DNA from 3 places in the Lysinibacillus sp. FSL K6-0057 genome. Region 1 is predicted to be linked to each of the others. Evidence: riboswitches for the same ligand, from Rfam matches in the RefSeq annotation. Region 1 holds a riboswitch; each other region holds the start of a gene.
The links. Region 1 has a riboswitch for cobalamin ahead of mmgD (citrate synthase). Riboswitches for the same ligand answer to the same signal wherever they lie in the genome.

Region 1 (5,206 bases):
AAAAAACAAAGTATTTAGATAAAACATTAAAGGTCCGTGTTGTATCCACCGAAAATGATAATGTCACGGTGAATTTGCCGATTAAACTTGTCAAAGCCGTACTCATGGCTGGACACAGCATCGCAGCGAGTATTCCACAATCGGAAAAATACGTGAAAGATATCGACATCAATCTTCTTCTTGAAGCGATCGAAAATGAACTAGATGGACAAATTGTAGATATAAAATCGGCAAACGGAGATACCGTTGCAGTCTTCATTGAATAGAGGCGACGAATGATGCATGTAAAAGTGAAAGCAAAAGACGTTCGCTTTACTGTCCCTGTTCCCTATGCTGTGTTAACCATTGTCCTCTCCATTTTAACTTCCAAATGGATTCAGCAACAAGTTAATAAGTGGACAAAGGCATACTTCGATCAAAAGAAAATAGACTTTACCTTTCCGCTCATCGACAAAGAAATGCTCAAGCCGATTATCAAGGAGCTACAAAATTATAAAGGGCTCGTGCTAGTCGATGTCAAAGCTCAGGACGGTACTGAGGTTAAGGTTAGACTATAATACCCAAGAAAGAATGATTAGAGCATGTTTGAATAAAAAGCATGCTCTTTGTTATTTAAAGAATATCCTTTGCAAAAGAACTACCTAAATCCCACAATGTATCTTCCAGATTGTTTAATAGCAGTTTCGTTCTTTTCTCAAGTTGATCTGGTAGCTCATTTTTACTGAAATAGGTAAGTTTCAAGCTCTCATCATCCTTCATCTCCAATATACCCCTTACATTTTTCGCAATATAAAGATGAATAACTGTATAGACCTCATCCCCATTTGGATATTGGAAATAATAATCTGGCCCTGAAAAAACACCCACCAAGTCAAATTCATTCGCTACAAGTCCTGTTTCTTCATGAAGCTCACGAGCAGCAGCTTCCTCTAACGTTTCTTTTAGTTCCAATGCACCGCCAGGTAATCCCCAATCCAACGTATCTGATCGATGTTGAAAGAGAATTTGCTTGTCATCGTTACCCACAAGAATGGTCGCCCCAATACTGATAATTGGTCTACTACCGATGTATTTCCTTAACTCTGTAATATATCCCATATTGGTCCCTCCTATAGATCATAAGAAACGATTCGCCTTTCTTCCTTTAAAAACCTCTATTTTCCTTGTAATGCTTAAAATTGGATGTATTGGGATAGATGCACAATCTTTTTTTGTACAAAATATTGCTAAAAAACGCAGAATAGTTCATCAAAGATGAAAAATAGCTTTTTATAATCAGTCTTTTCTGAATTTTACCTATATTGATTGTTTTGAAAACTCTATGTTAAGGTAAAAAGACAAATTGAATATGCTAAATTTTGGTGGTTCAAATGGGAGCTGATTCTATTTGATTAAAAGGGAAGTTGGTGAGAGTCCAACACTGTCCCGCAACTGTATTTAGGAGCTCGAAAACAAAGCCACTGTTTTGTTTGTCAAAATGGGAAGGTGTTATGGGAGCGTTGATCATAAGTCAGGAGACCTGCCACGAAAAAAAGCATCAATTGACCTACGAGGATAGGGAGGTGTTAGCTACTGCATGATTGTGAATTCATGTAAATTCACTGTTTTTTTGGTCTGTCATGCTTTTGTAGATTAACAACTTCTAGAAAGGGATAGGAGTTGTTTTTTTGTTGTTCTGTCGTGTTTGAATGGTAACGCTTACAAGAATAATTAAACAAAGGGGCTGTCATTAAATGGAGTTAAATTATTCACCAGGTCTTGATGGAATCATTGCCGCTGAAACAAAGCTATCTTTTTTAGACACTGTAGGAAGTCAAATAGTTATTCGAGGCTATGACTTGATTGAATTATCTCAGCGATATTCGTATTTAGATATTGTTTACTTATTGCTGCATGGAGAAATACCAACTACCGAGCAACAGGCTGATCTACAGGACAAATTGAAAGCTCATTATCAGGTTCCTCAAGAGCTATTTCAAATTTTCAAGCTATTGCCCAATGAAACACATGCGATGGATGGGCTTAGAACAGGAATTTCCGCTTTAGCAGGCTTTGATCAGCACATCAATGATCGTTCGACTGAAATGAATTTATCGCGAGCATATAGACTTTTAGGAGGTATGCCCAACATCGTAGCAAATAGCTATCGTGTATTAAATGGACAAGAGGTTGTCGAGCCGGATAGTCAACTTTCCTATAGTGCCAATTTTTATTACATGATTACGGGCAGAAAGCCAACTGCGTTAGAAGAAGAAATTTTTGATCAGTCACTCGTTTTATATAGTGAGCATGAGATGCCAAATTCAACATTTGCGGCTCGTGTCATTGCTTCTACACAATCTGATTTGTATGGCGCTTTAACGGGAGCTGTCGCATCGTTGAAAGGGAATTTACATGGAGGGGCTAACGAGGCAGTCATGTACATGCTTCTTGAAGCCAAAACAGTAGAAGGCTTTGAAGCATTGTTGAAAAACAAGCTACAAAATAAAGAAAAGATTATGGGCTTTGGCCACCGTGTCTATATGAAAAAGATGGACCCAAGAGCGCAAATTATGAAAGAAGCCTTGCACAAATTATGTTTAGAGCAAGGGGATGATCGCTTATATCACATGTGTGAAGCTGGTGAAAAAGTGATGGTACAGGAGAAAGGGTTGTATCCAAATTTAGATTATTATGCAGCACCCGTGTACTACATGCTTGGTTTGCCGATTGAAATCTATACGCCAATCTTCTTTGGCTCACGAACAATTGGCTTATGTGCCCATGTGATTGAGCAGCATGACAATAATCGATTATTCAGACCTCGTGTCAATTATATTGGCGAGCGTCATAACCTTGAAAAACTGTCGGTATAATCAAGTTTTAACAACTCGCCATAAAGCTAATGGGCATTCTGACCAATGCCCATCAGCAAACTAGTATATCAAACTTAAGCCTTGAAAGGAAGATATAGATGATTAAAACAAATGACATAACAAAGACAGATCAATTACTTACAGATATTGCGGATTATGTACTAAATACAAAGATTACAAGTGAAGAGGCATACGAAACGGCACGCTATGTTCTATTGGATACTTTAGGCTGTGGCATTTTGGCCTTACAATATCCTGAATGCACGAAGCTTCTTGGTCCAGTAGTACCAGGCACAGTCGTTCCTAATGGTACACGTGTTCCTGGAACTTCCTATGTTCTTGATCCAGTAAAAGGCGCTTTTAATATCGGGTGTATGATTCGTTGGTTAGATTACAACGATACTTGGCTTGCGGCTGAATGGGGGCATCCATCTGATAATTTAGGTGGCATATTAGCTGTGGCAGATTATTTAAGTCGCGTGCGTGTGGCAGAGGGTAAGGCGCCTCTTAAAGTGAAAGATGTTTTAGAAATGATGATTCAAGCACATGAAATACAAGGGATTTTAGCACTCGAAAATAGCTTAAATCGTGTTGGGCTAGATCATGTTCTGTTTGTCAAAATTGCAACAACAGCTGTTGTGACAAAGGCATTAGGAGGCACGCATCAGGAAATTGTCAATGCATTGTCCAATGCCTGGATTGATAATTCAAGCCTACGAACATATCGCCATGCACCGAATACAGGTTCTAGAAAATCATGGGCTGCTGGTGATGCAACAAGTAGAGCAGTGCAATTAGCGATGATGGCTGTGAAAGGCGAAATGGGCTACGCAACGGCCTTATCTGCACCAGGCTGGGGATTCCAAGACGTTCTATTTAATAAACAAGAATTAAAGCTTGCTAGACCACTGACATCCTATGTGATGGAAAATGTACTATTCAAGGTTTCTTATCCAGCTGAATTCCATGCACAAACAGCTGCAGAATGTGCCGTTCATTTACACCATGAAGTGAAAAATCGTTTACAGGACATTGAACGCATTCAAATTACGACACATGAATCAGCAATACGAATTATTGATAAGGAAGGACCTCTTCTGAATCCAGCTGATCGCGATCACTGCCTTCAATATATTACAGCTATTGGTCTTATCTTTGGTGATATCATTGCAGATCACTATGAAGATGATGTGGCAGCAGATCCTCGTATCGATGAGTTAAGAAATAAAATGGTGGTTGTGGAAAACGCTCAATATACAATCGATTACCTAGATCCTGAAAAACGTTCGATTGCCAATGCTGTTCAAGTTTATTACAACGACGGCACATCATCTGAGCTTATTGAGTGTGAATATCCTTTAGGACACCGTTTCCGTCGTGAGGAAGCATTCCCTCAAATCATTGATAAATTCCAGCAAAACATCAGTACCCATTATTCACAAAAACAATTACGTAAAATTAATGAGGTTTGTGCTAATCAAGAGCTTCTTGAGAATAGTGCCGTCCATGAATTTGTTAATTTATTTGTTTAACTTTCTAGGCGATTCTGGACGTACTTATGGCGAGGCATCATTGATTATTAGGGGGTTTTTATAGATGGCGTGGATTGTAAATGAAGCGATAACACAAAAACAACTGGCTGAGCAATTTAAAGCGCTCATTAATCGTTCAACGATTTTGCAAATACCAGGCGCACATGATGCAATGGCAGGTTTAATGGCTAAAAAAGTTGGCTTTGAGGCATTGTATCTTTCTGGAGCTGCCTACACGGCCAGCAGAGGCTTACCTGATTTAGGAATGATTTATTCCAATGAAGTGGCGCAACGAGCGAACGATATTATTCGTGCTACGAATTTACCAATGCTCGTGGATATCGATACTGGCTTCGGCGGTGTACTAAACGTTGCCCGTACAGCGCGTGAAATGATAGAGGCAGGGGTTGCTGCTGTACAGCTAGAAGATCAAAATCTTCCAAAAAAATGTGGTCACTTGAATGGAAAAACGCTTGTTTCCCAAGAGGAAATGATACAAAAAATAAAGATGATTAAGCAAATAGCTCCTACTTTAGTGATTGTTGCCCGCACAGATGCGAGGTCTGTAGAAGGCTTAGAACAGGCTATCTTAAGAGCTAAAGCCTATGTAGCAGCTGGGGCAGATGCTATTTTTCCAGAGGCGTTACAAACAGAAAAAGAGTTTAAACAATTTGCCCATGAGCTGGATGCTCCCTTATTAGCTAATATGACTGAATTTGGACAAACGCCTTATTATACCGCTAAGGAGTTTGAAAAAATGGGCTATTCGATGGTGATTTATCCCGTTACATCCATGAGAGTTGCAGCCAAAGCCTATGA
Region 2 (5,206 bases), 190 kb from region 1:
ATTATGGGTGTCATTCAATTGGAGGTCCTGACAGAGGTATTAATGAGACGTTTTTCATTAGCCGTCTCCTTTGGCGAGCCGCAAATTTTATATATGGAGACCATTGCGACGAAGGTGACAGGCTATGGCCATTTCGAGCCACTCAAGCATTATGCGGAAGTTCATTTATTAATGGAGCCAAATCCACGTGGAACCGGCAATACCTTCAGCAATGCCTGTCATGCAGATCATTTATCCGTAGGCAATCAGCGCCTTGTTGAAAAGCACCTGTTTGAGCGCGATCATCATGGCTTACTTACAGGCTTCCCTGTAACAGATGTTCATTTTACGCTTCTAACAGGTCGCGGGCATAATGAACATACATCGGGCGGCGATTTCCGAGAAGCTAGTTTCCGTGCGCTGCGCCAGGGACTAGAGCAAGCCCAAAATGTTCTACTTGAACCCTATTATCGTTTTAAAATGAAGGCTTCAAACGACTTTATCGGCCGCATGATGACTGACGTTCAGCAAGCAGCAGGCACATTCGATGACCCGATATTATCCGAAACAGATGTGGTGCTAACAGGTCGCGCGCCCGTTGCCACTTTAATGAGCTACAGCACAACCTTTGCTGCCTATACAAATGGAAAAGGCGCACTCACACTCCAATTTGATGGCTATGATATGTGCCATAATACAGAGGAAGTGATTGCACAGATTGGCTACGATAAAAATGCCGACCCTGAATATAGTTCCTCTAGTATTTTTTGTGCAAAGGGCAAAGGATATACGGTTCCGTGGCATGAAGCTCAGGCAGCCATGCATTGTTTATAGGGCAGGAGTCGGCCTGCTCGCTCGGAGGCGTTTTGCTTGCTTCCGCGGGTATTCTTCGCTCAAGCGCGAGTATTTCTTGCTTGAACGTGAATATATTTCGATCCTGCATTTAAATGAAAGCAAGCCCTCCATAAAACGGAGGGCTTGTTTTTATAGTGCACCGACAGCTTTCTTTGTTGGTTTGTCCATCAAATAAGCGGGTTCTACTATCACGTAGTCATGCTTGTTCGTAAAATCAATCAGTACCTTGCCTGGGTGACTTTTTAAAATTTGCAGATGATCAATTAATTGCAGTAAGAGCTCGTGCCCATTGCCGCGTGGATGCCAGTTGAAGTGATAATCATTTAACGCTTGCACCGCTTCAATAAACTGGGCATATTCCTGCTGCACGAATGCGATGAGTTTGTCATGGTGAGGTGCCAAATCGTGTAAATATGTTTCATAAAAGCGCATGACAATCGAGCATAATAAGTCATTGACACGAGCGGCACTTAAAACAGGCTTTGGCTCCAATGTTAGACGATCAAGGTTAGGCTTTGCGCGTGTTGAATCAATGCGCGTAATTAAGTGATACGCTTCCCCATTGACTTCATAGACAATCGGATTGGTCGGCATATACATCATAAAATGATTGGTCTTTGTTTTCAGCTCATCTGTTAATGCTGCCTTTGCCAATAGATGACCGTCCACATCCCCTTTTTGTATCCAAATAATTTCTTTATTATATAAGATTTGCTCAAAGAAGCGATCGTTGCGTATCAGCTTCGTTGCTAATAATTGATCGATCAGCGATTCGACCACCATTCTTGTTTTCGCTTTCTTGGCAACTTCTGTGCGTGGTTGCTTACAAATGTTCATATCTTCATAAGGCGTTTCCAGCGTTGTCGTTACATGAATATTCGTCATACGTGCATCCCCTTTGCGTACATATTTTCAAAACAAAAAGGACTCCCTACGTTTTGAGGAAATCCTTCGCTTTATCTTCTTTCATCACACAATGCCAAACAAACCCTAAGTATGTGTGAACGAGTCCGATTGTGAACCCTTTCATTTACTATGGGCGTTTGACGTACTGTGACGAACAGAGCATTCTGTTTTGTCAACATGCCACCTCCTATTCCTCGTAGGTTACTGGTGTGTACTCATAACAGGCAGGTCTCCTGACTCATGGTCATCGCTTCCTTTCTCCTTCCCGTCCAAAGACAGTGGTTGCTGAAAAGTCGCTCACATTTACAGTTGCGGGACAGTGTCGGATTTGCACCGACTTCCCTTTTAAGCAAATTGCACGCAATTTACACCTATTACTACACGCTATTCAGTTGGTAAGGAAACGAGAATACCTCGTTTTCCTATTAAAGTATTAAAATTAATTGTAAAGGAGTGCCATTTAGAAGTCAATTCTTGCTCGTTTAAAACACAATTTCATTCACCGAAATGGTCCTACACCTTTTGGAAACCAACAATCCTACTTTGTGGGATAGATGAATTATGTTCAATGACAAATACCTTGGAAAAATGGTCGTAATAGGTTTTATCATGAGCTTTTGGAGATAAAATAATTAACTTTCGATTTAACTCTTTTGCATATAAATGAAATACTTTGTCCTTGCGTTCATCATCTAGTGCGCTATCAAACTCATCAAGTACGATATAGCTTGGGGCTATCGAGAGGTTTTGCAATAAAGCTAAGGCAAAGAGGAGCGAGCTTAACGATTCCTCCCCTCCTGAAACACCTTTACCTACTTTGCCATTTCGCGCTTTTAAGCTGACATCCTCCATAGTACCCTGATGACCGATTTTACGAGCTTTCACATAAAGCAAGTATTTAATACGCCCTGCCTTCTCTTCTATTCTTTCTTTTTCGATATGTCCCTCAAAATGAAAGATATCCATATACTTTTGGAACAACATATTAATCTTTGTTAAATACATATTAATGGTCGTTTCTAGTTTATCTTCTAAATCTGCTGCAAAACCCGCATTTTGCTCAAGAAGTATTTCAGCACTTGCTAATTCTGCATTTTTACGCTCAAAATCTTCTTTCATTTTTTCAAAATTTACTTCAGCATGAATATTGACCTTTTCTAGGCGTGCCGCTTCGAATGCTGCAGCTTTTTCTGCATTACCATGAATTAACCTTGCCTCAGACCATTTAATGGAGATGGATTCATCAACAACACATGCTTCGACAGGTAAAATATGCTCTAATTCCTGTAGTTTTATTACTAGACTTGCTTGGCTAGCCTCTAATTGTTCGATTTTTTCTTGCGCTCTCACCATACGTAGCCGACAGTTTGTTAGATTACTATTTATTAATTCAAGCTCTGATTCATGATTTTGTTTTAGTAATTTTAGTTGACGTTTATCATTGGACAGCTCCTCCAATTGCTCTGTCCATTGCTGATGCTCTCTTTTGGAATCATAAATGGTTTTGCGTAATTCTTTTAACATTTGTTCCATTTGCTGTAACTGGATTTGTTGCTCTGCCACTGCCCCTAGCTCCTCATAAATGCGGCACTCCTTCTCTAGCAATTGCAGCTCTTGAAAATGTTCTGCCTGATGTTTTCTAGCTGTTTCCCGCTGTGCCTCCATTTCCACTTGCTCATCATAAATTGCTAACAATTGCTCTGTTAAAGCTTTCTGTTGACTTTCATAGGCATGCAGTTCGCTTTCCTTCAATAGCGTACTTTCAGCCTGTTGAATTTTGCGTAAGTCTCCATGCAATTGGTTAATTTGCTTGATATTATAATCATACTGCGCATTTAACTGTACTTGACGCTCTTGCAAGTTGTTTAAGTTACTCGCCTGGTCTTGTAAGGTTTGTTGAATAGCTGCATCACTTAGAATAAATTGCAGTTGTTCCTGTGCGCCTCTAGCACCACGTTCATCTATAAGCGTACCTGCCTCAATTCGAGGCGTCGAAGTGAAAAATTGCTCGATCCACCACAATGCTTTATTGGCATAGTTTTGTAGTTGCTCAGATAGTCCGCTACGCATTTGTAATCCTAAATGAGGGATATTGTCAATCATACGATTCGGTATGAGCTGCTTTAATGAAACATAATACAAATCATTCAGTGGCTTATAGCTCACCGCATTATAAAAAATAGCGTATTTAATCGCTTCAATACTTGACTCTAACTTTAAAGGCGCACTTGGTGTCAACGAAATTAAATCACGTAATGTATATGCCTCTATACCTTGTCTATGCAAGTCTTCTAGTCCTTGTTGTTGACGAGCAGATCTTACTTTATTTTGTTGTAGCTGCTGGATGATTTTCTGCTTCTCTTGGATGGCGGAAGATAATAACTGTTTTTCCTTTAAAAATTGATGTTGCTGGAGATTTGCAGCATCTAGTTGACTTAAAATAAAACGGCTACTTTGATATAAATGGACGATCTTACGTGCTTCCACTAGATCCTTTTTCAGGTTTTCGAAATGTATCGTCACTCGTGCGCTTTCACTATTCAAAAGTCGTTCGTTATCTCTTAATTGTTGTTCTTTTGTTTTTAGTTGCTTATCTTGCTCTTCAACTTGTTTTAGTAGAATCGCTGTTGCTTTTTGTTTTTCCCAGGTTGTTTGTTCATCGAAACGTAGTCGCTTTGCTTTATCGGAAATTGATTCTAGCTGTGCAGAAAGCTCACTATATCGCCCTAGTAGTGTTTTTTCCTGCTGTACTTCCTCATTTAATAAGGTCTTTGTCTCAATAATTTGTGCTTCAACCTGTTCGCACTCATTCACTACTTGAATTAAATGTTGACCTGTACGCTCCTTTTCGTGCAACAGTAATTTTTGCTTTGTCCCTATTTGTGCTTCTTCTTCCTGCAATTGCTGAAGAATAGCTTGTGTATCAGAGCATTCATTTGAATATTTTTGCAGTAGAACATTTGTATATGTATAATACAGACGACCGTTTTCCAGAATACGTTTTTTATTATTTAAAAAGGCGTTGAGATCATTTTCTGCAATGGTTAGATTATGTTCAGCTGTTTTTACAATGGACGATAAATGGATGATTTCTTGTTTAGCTTCTCTAATTCCTTCTAATGCCGCTTCCCATTCTTTTTGCATATCAGCAATATGAAACATATTACTAAATTGACGAAATCTTTCCTCAGGGTTCATGGCGGCAAATTGGTTCACTTCTTGCTGATACCAAATTAAATGATACAAATCTGGATCAATTTTATATTTAATTTGTAAATCTTCTTTGTAAGCTCCGAAATTCCTTCCTGCTATATTGCCAGAAGTATAAGATGTTATGTTCGTTAACGTATCTTCTGAATCTCCTGTTGTTATACGATACTCTTTTTGCAAGGCACCATTTTTCACAGCTTGTTGTACAATTAATTCAAATGCAATAAATGGCGGCGCATCAATGCGGGTCATGCCT
Region 3 (5,206 bases), 1.9 Mb from region 1:
CAGAGCCATCTTTATTAAAAATACGCATACAACAGTCAGCAATTTTGGATGGTTGGATAATAATTAATCCATCTGAGCCAATACCTGTATGAACATTGGCCATTTTCTGAGCCAATTCAAAAAAGATATCTTCCTTGTAATCATATTGAAAAAGATCAAGATAGATATAGCTGTTGCCAATACCATGCATTTTCGTAAAGGCTATTTGCATACAGTCACTCCCTATAAAGGATGTTATATGTATTTAAATAGAAGATCTTGCTTTCCTAAACTTGGCTGACCTTCTTCGCAAATTGGTCAGGGACATATGTGAGATAAGGCTTACCTGTCAGTGAGTGTGTTTGAATATCGGCAAAGACACCAAATACATCTTGCAACAATGCTGGCGTCAGCACTTCCTCTGGTGTACCATGACAAACGATCCGCCCTTGCTGTAAAACGTAAATTTGATCGCAGTACATAGCAGCGATATTCAAGTCATGCAAAGCTGCCACTACGGTTAAATGTAAGGTCTGAATTAAATCCATGAGTTGAAGTTGATGTTGAATATCTAAATGATTCGTCGGCTCATCTAATATTAGTACCTGTGCTTGTTGAGCGAGTGCTCGTGCAACCATTACGCGCTTTTTCTCGCCTCCTGAAAGAGAGCTAAAGCTTCGTTTCTCTAAATGAGATATACCCGTTTGTCTAAGAGCATCTTTAACAATTTGGAAATCTTGCTCTTGATCAAGCTCTAATAGCTTTTTATGTGGCGTTCTCCCCATACTGACTAAATCATGCACAGTGAAATCAAATAAAACGGGTGTTTCTTGGCTAACAACGGCCAAATTTTTTGCAATTGCTTTACTTGTTTGCTTTAAAATATCCTGCTCATTTAATAATACCGTACCGCTTTCGGGTTTTAGGAGACGATACATATTTTTTAACAATGTTGATTTTCCGCTTCCATTAGGGCCAATTAATCCAACAAATTGCTTTTCTTTTATTTGAATACTTACATCATGTAGTATACGCTGATCGTAAATGGAGAATGATACTTGTTTCGCTTCTAATGTCATGGAAATTAATCTCCTTCACCGAAAGAATAGTTGTTACGACGGAGTAGCCAAATGAAAAATGGTCCTCCACAAAAAGCTGTAATAATACCAATTGGCATTTCCTGAGGAGCGATGATGATTCGAGCAAAGGCATCTGCCCACACTAAGAATATTCCACCTATTAAAGCACTAATAGGTATTACATATTTATAGTTTGAGCCCACAATTAATCGCACAATATGGGGAATAATTAATCCCACAAATCCAATAGAACCACTAACTGCGACAAGCACACCTGTTAACAGAGAAACGAGTAATATTAGCTGGATACGAAATTGCTGAAGATTCACGCCTAATGTCACTGCCGCCTCTTCCCCCAGTAATAATAAATTTAAATTGCGATAGTGTAGCCACAGTAGCCCAAATACAACGAAGAATACGAAAGCTGGAATCACAATATTATTCCATTTAGCTCCAGCTAAACTACCTAGCATCCAAAACATAACAGCCTTTAAAGCCCCTTCTTGCTTTGACATCATTAAAATAAAGTTAGAGATAGCCGTTAAGATAAAGGACACAGCCATACCTGCCAATAGCAAGCGGAAAATAGAGACACGTCCACCAACACGTGATAAGAAAAAAACAAGTGCAATGGCAAGTAATGACCCAAGAAATGCGGATACTGACAGAGCGTAAATCCCTAAAAATGAAAAGGCCCCTAAAATAATTACAGAAGTAGCTCCGACAGCTGCCCCTGAAGAAATTCCTAGAATATACGGGTCAGCAATGGAATTTCGTACAAGCGCCTGAATCGCTGCCCCCGCAATGGCTAACCCCGCTCCAACAATAGCAGCTAGCAAAACACGAGGTGCTCTTATTTGCCAAATGATGATTTCCTGTGAGCGACTCCAATCTTGTTCGATAGCATTTTGTATAAAAGGAATTTTAGAAAGAATAACTTTCCATACATATAATGGTGTAACTGAAACAGAGCCAACCATTACAGCAAATGTCATTGAAACAATTAATACCATGAAAAGTACAAAGGAAAATAACATAAATTTTTTATTCATCTGTTTTAAACTCCTACTGAATATTGATGAATGAAGCAATAAAAAAAGGTATTCCATGCGAAAATACACATAGAAATACCCTAGATTAAACAAAGTCAGAAAATATCCAGCTATTGTCCGTAATTGCTTGCATCCTCGTGGGCATTACAGGTATTACTAACTGGCAGGTCTCCTGGCTTCGATTCAACATCCTATAATTGCCTTCCCATTCTTACACAGTGGCAAATAATATTATAGGATTCCTCGTTACAGTTGCGGGACAGCATCGGACTTCCACCGACTTCCCTTTTAAGTGACATTCAAAAATATCACACCAATAGTATTTGAAGTTATAAAATTGTGACGATTCTATCATACATTTTTATAGATAGTTAGTCTACATAGAAATGCATCTAGCATTTGAGTTAACTAATTTTAATAATAAGGTTGACACAGATACTTTCGTTTTTTACACTAGCTGTAATAACTTTTAAAACGAGGTGAAATCATGGCAACTGTTACACAACATAGTCATCATAAATTAAGAACTGTCGACATTACCTATATTGGATTATTTTCAACGCTAATGATGGTGGGTGCTAATATCACTTCCTTTGCACCCTTTATGGTAGTTGGTGGTGTACCCATTACGCTTCAAACCTTTTTTGCGATTTTAGCAGGGCTTATTCTTGGTAGTAGAAAAGGTGCGCTCGCCTGTACAATTTATATGTGTGTGGGTTTGGCAGGAGCACCTGTCTTTGCTCGCTTTGGTGGTGGAATTGGTCAAATTTTAAGTCCTACCTTTGGGTTTATTATTACATTTATTTTAGCGGCATTTGTTGCAGGGTGGATCGTGGAACGAAGCGGGACAAAGAAAAGCTTTATCGTAGCTGCTTTAGTAGCAACGGCTATAAATTATTTGATAGGAACAAATTGGATGTTTTTTGCATACAAGCTTTGGGCGAGTGCGCCAGAGAATTTTTCTTATAAGCTAGCTTGGCTTTGGATGATGCCTCCACTACCAAAAGATATTATTTTAGCCATTTTTGCTGGTATCTTCGCGTATAGATTACAAAAAACATTGAAAATCATGCCCATTCAATAACATATCTCTTCACTTCTTTCGTGTCAGACTAGAGGAAAATTTATTCATAGGTCATGTCCATCATTTCTGCACATTTATTTGCTACAGTAAGGGCAAATAGTGAGGAGGATATCACATGACATTCAATAGAAGATGGTCAATCGGACTATTATCAGTAGTCGCTCTAATTAGTTTATCGGCTTGTACAGAGGATCAAACAAAGCCTGCATCCACTTCTGTGGATACTTCTGAAGAAATCGATCATTCTGCGATGAACCATTCAAGTTCTGGCGAAATACCGGCAACCTTAAAAAAAGCTGAAAACCCGAAATTTCCTGTGGGGAGTACAGCCATTATTACAGATGGACATATGGACGGTATGAAAGGAGCCGAAGCAACAATAGTAGGTGCCTATAATACGACTGCCTATGTTATTTCCTATGAGCCCACATCTGGTGGAAAGCGTATAGAAAAGCATAAGTGGGTGATTCATGAAGAATTGATTGACCCACAAGAAGCACCACTGGCTCCTGGAACAGAAGTAAAAACGGATGCAGCACATATGGAAGGTATGGAAAGTGCGACTGTCCTTATTGATGAGGCTGTGCAAACAACTGTATATATGGTTGATTATACTTCCACTACAAGTGGTGAAGCTGTAAAAAATCATAAATGGGTAACAGAAGAAGAGCTTAGCCCAAAATAATAGAAATAACCTCTACCTTCAATTCTGGTAGAGGTTATTTTTAGCTCTTATGCTCCATTGGCTTTCTATTTGCAGACTTATGCCATTTATAGCCGATGCCCCAAACAGTTTGCAAGTAATCATCTGCAGGGAAACCACTTTTTCTTAATTTTTCTCTTAAATTACGCACATGTGAATCAATGGTACGATCTTCAATCGTCACATTATATCCCCAAACTGTATGGATAAGGTGTTCTCTAGAAAATGCTCTATTTTGATGATCTAAAAATAGGGCAAGCATGGCAAATTCCTTTGGTGTTAATGGAATTGCCTTATGTTGAAAATATACTTCAAAGGACTCTCTATCTAAACAAAGCCCTTCAAAGTTAATTACTTTTTCTTCTGATTTCGATCTTCTTAATACAGCATGTATTCGTGCTAATAACTCTTCCTCATCAAAAGGCTTTAATATGTAGTCATCAGCACCAAGGTTTAAGCCTTTTACAATATCAGCATGTTCTCCTTTTGCAGTAAGCATAATGATCGGGACATCCCAAAATTTCCTAATTTCCTGACAAACCTGCCATCCATCCATCTCTGGCATCATAATATCCAAAAGAACTAAATCCACATGCTCTTCTTCTAAAAAATCCAATGCCTCTTGAATGGAAGACATGGCTCTACAAAGAAATAGTGGTTCTAAATAAAGGGTTAATAACTCTAACATTCTTGGCTCATCATCAATGCATAAAATTGTTTTCATTCATTTCTACTCCTTTAAATGATAATTCAAAAGTAGTCCCTTTATTTATTTCACTACTAACCTTTATTTCTCCACCATGCGCTTGTACAAGTTCCTTGACAATAGCAAGCCCTAGTCCAGAACCACCTAAAGCACGACTACGGGATTTTTCCACACGATAAAACCGATCAAAAATATATGGTAAATCCTTCTTTGGTATTCCTTTACCTGTATCTTCAACAATGATGCTTAAAACTTCATTGTGTTTTTTTACAGTGACGGTAGTCGTATCTCCTGGCACACAATAGATTAATGCGTTATTTAATAGATTAATCAGGATTTGCTCCAGTCTTGCTTCATCGGCACATAGTGTTAAGCCATTATCACAACGTACAACAAAATAGATACCTTTATCTTGAAAAGCAGGGCTTAATTTTTCTTCAATGCTTGTAAAAAACGAATCTAAATGTAAGTAATGTTTTTCAATTACAAATGAGTTTTCATCCATTTTTGCTAAATCAAATAAGTCTTTGATTAACCGAGAAAGTCTATTGGTTTCTTCTATTATAATAGTTAAATACTTTTGACGATCCTGCTCTGTTAAAT

Region 2: another riboswitch for cobalamin. It lies ahead of MHB40_RS11495 (hypothetical protein); the one in region 1 lies ahead of mmgD (citrate synthase).
Region 3: another riboswitch for cobalamin. It lies ahead of MHB40_RS22415 (iron chelate uptake ABC transporter family permease subunit); the one in region 1 lies ahead of mmgD (citrate synthase).

What each region holds. Positions count from the first base shown of each region.
Region 1 covers NZ_CP152047.1:2,543,082-2,548,287, forward strand. Annotated here, with positions in the region: gene MHB40_RS12435 (hypothetical protein) at 1-266, shown strand, start outside; gene MHB40_RS12440 (hypothetical protein) at 276-557, shown strand; gene MHB40_RS12445 (NUDIX hydrolase) at 613-1,098, opposite strand; cobalamin riboswitch at 1,346-1,542, shown strand; gene mmgD (citrate synthase) at 1,734-2,855, shown strand; gene prpD (2-methylcitrate dehydratase) at 2,954-4,387, shown strand; gene prpB (methylisocitrate lyase) at 4,452-5,206, shown strand, end outside.
Region 2 covers NZ_CP152047.1:2,348,854-2,354,059, reverse strand. Annotated here, with positions in the region: gene MHB40_RS11500 (translation factor GTPase family protein) at 1-813, shown strand, start outside; gene MHB40_RS11495 (hypothetical protein) at 964-1,719, opposite strand; cobalamin riboswitch at 1,946-2,130, opposite strand; gene MHB40_RS11490 (hypothetical protein) at 2,254-5,206, opposite strand, start outside.
Region 3 covers NZ_CP152047.1:4,480,588-4,485,793, forward strand. Annotated here, with positions in the region: gene dapF (diaminopimelate epimerase) at 1-211, opposite strand, end outside; gene MHB40_RS22410 (heme ABC transporter ATP-binding protein) at 267-1,058, opposite strand; gene MHB40_RS22415 (iron chelate uptake ABC transporter family permease subunit) at 1,064-2,110, opposite strand; cobalamin riboswitch at 2,255-2,443, opposite strand; gene MHB40_RS22420 (biotin transporter BioY) at 2,598-3,194, shown strand; gene MHB40_RS22425 (YdhK family protein) at 3,310-3,879, shown strand; gene MHB40_RS22430 (response regulator transcription factor) at 3,920-4,621, opposite strand; gene MHB40_RS22435 (ATP-binding protein) at 4,599-5,206, opposite strand, start outside.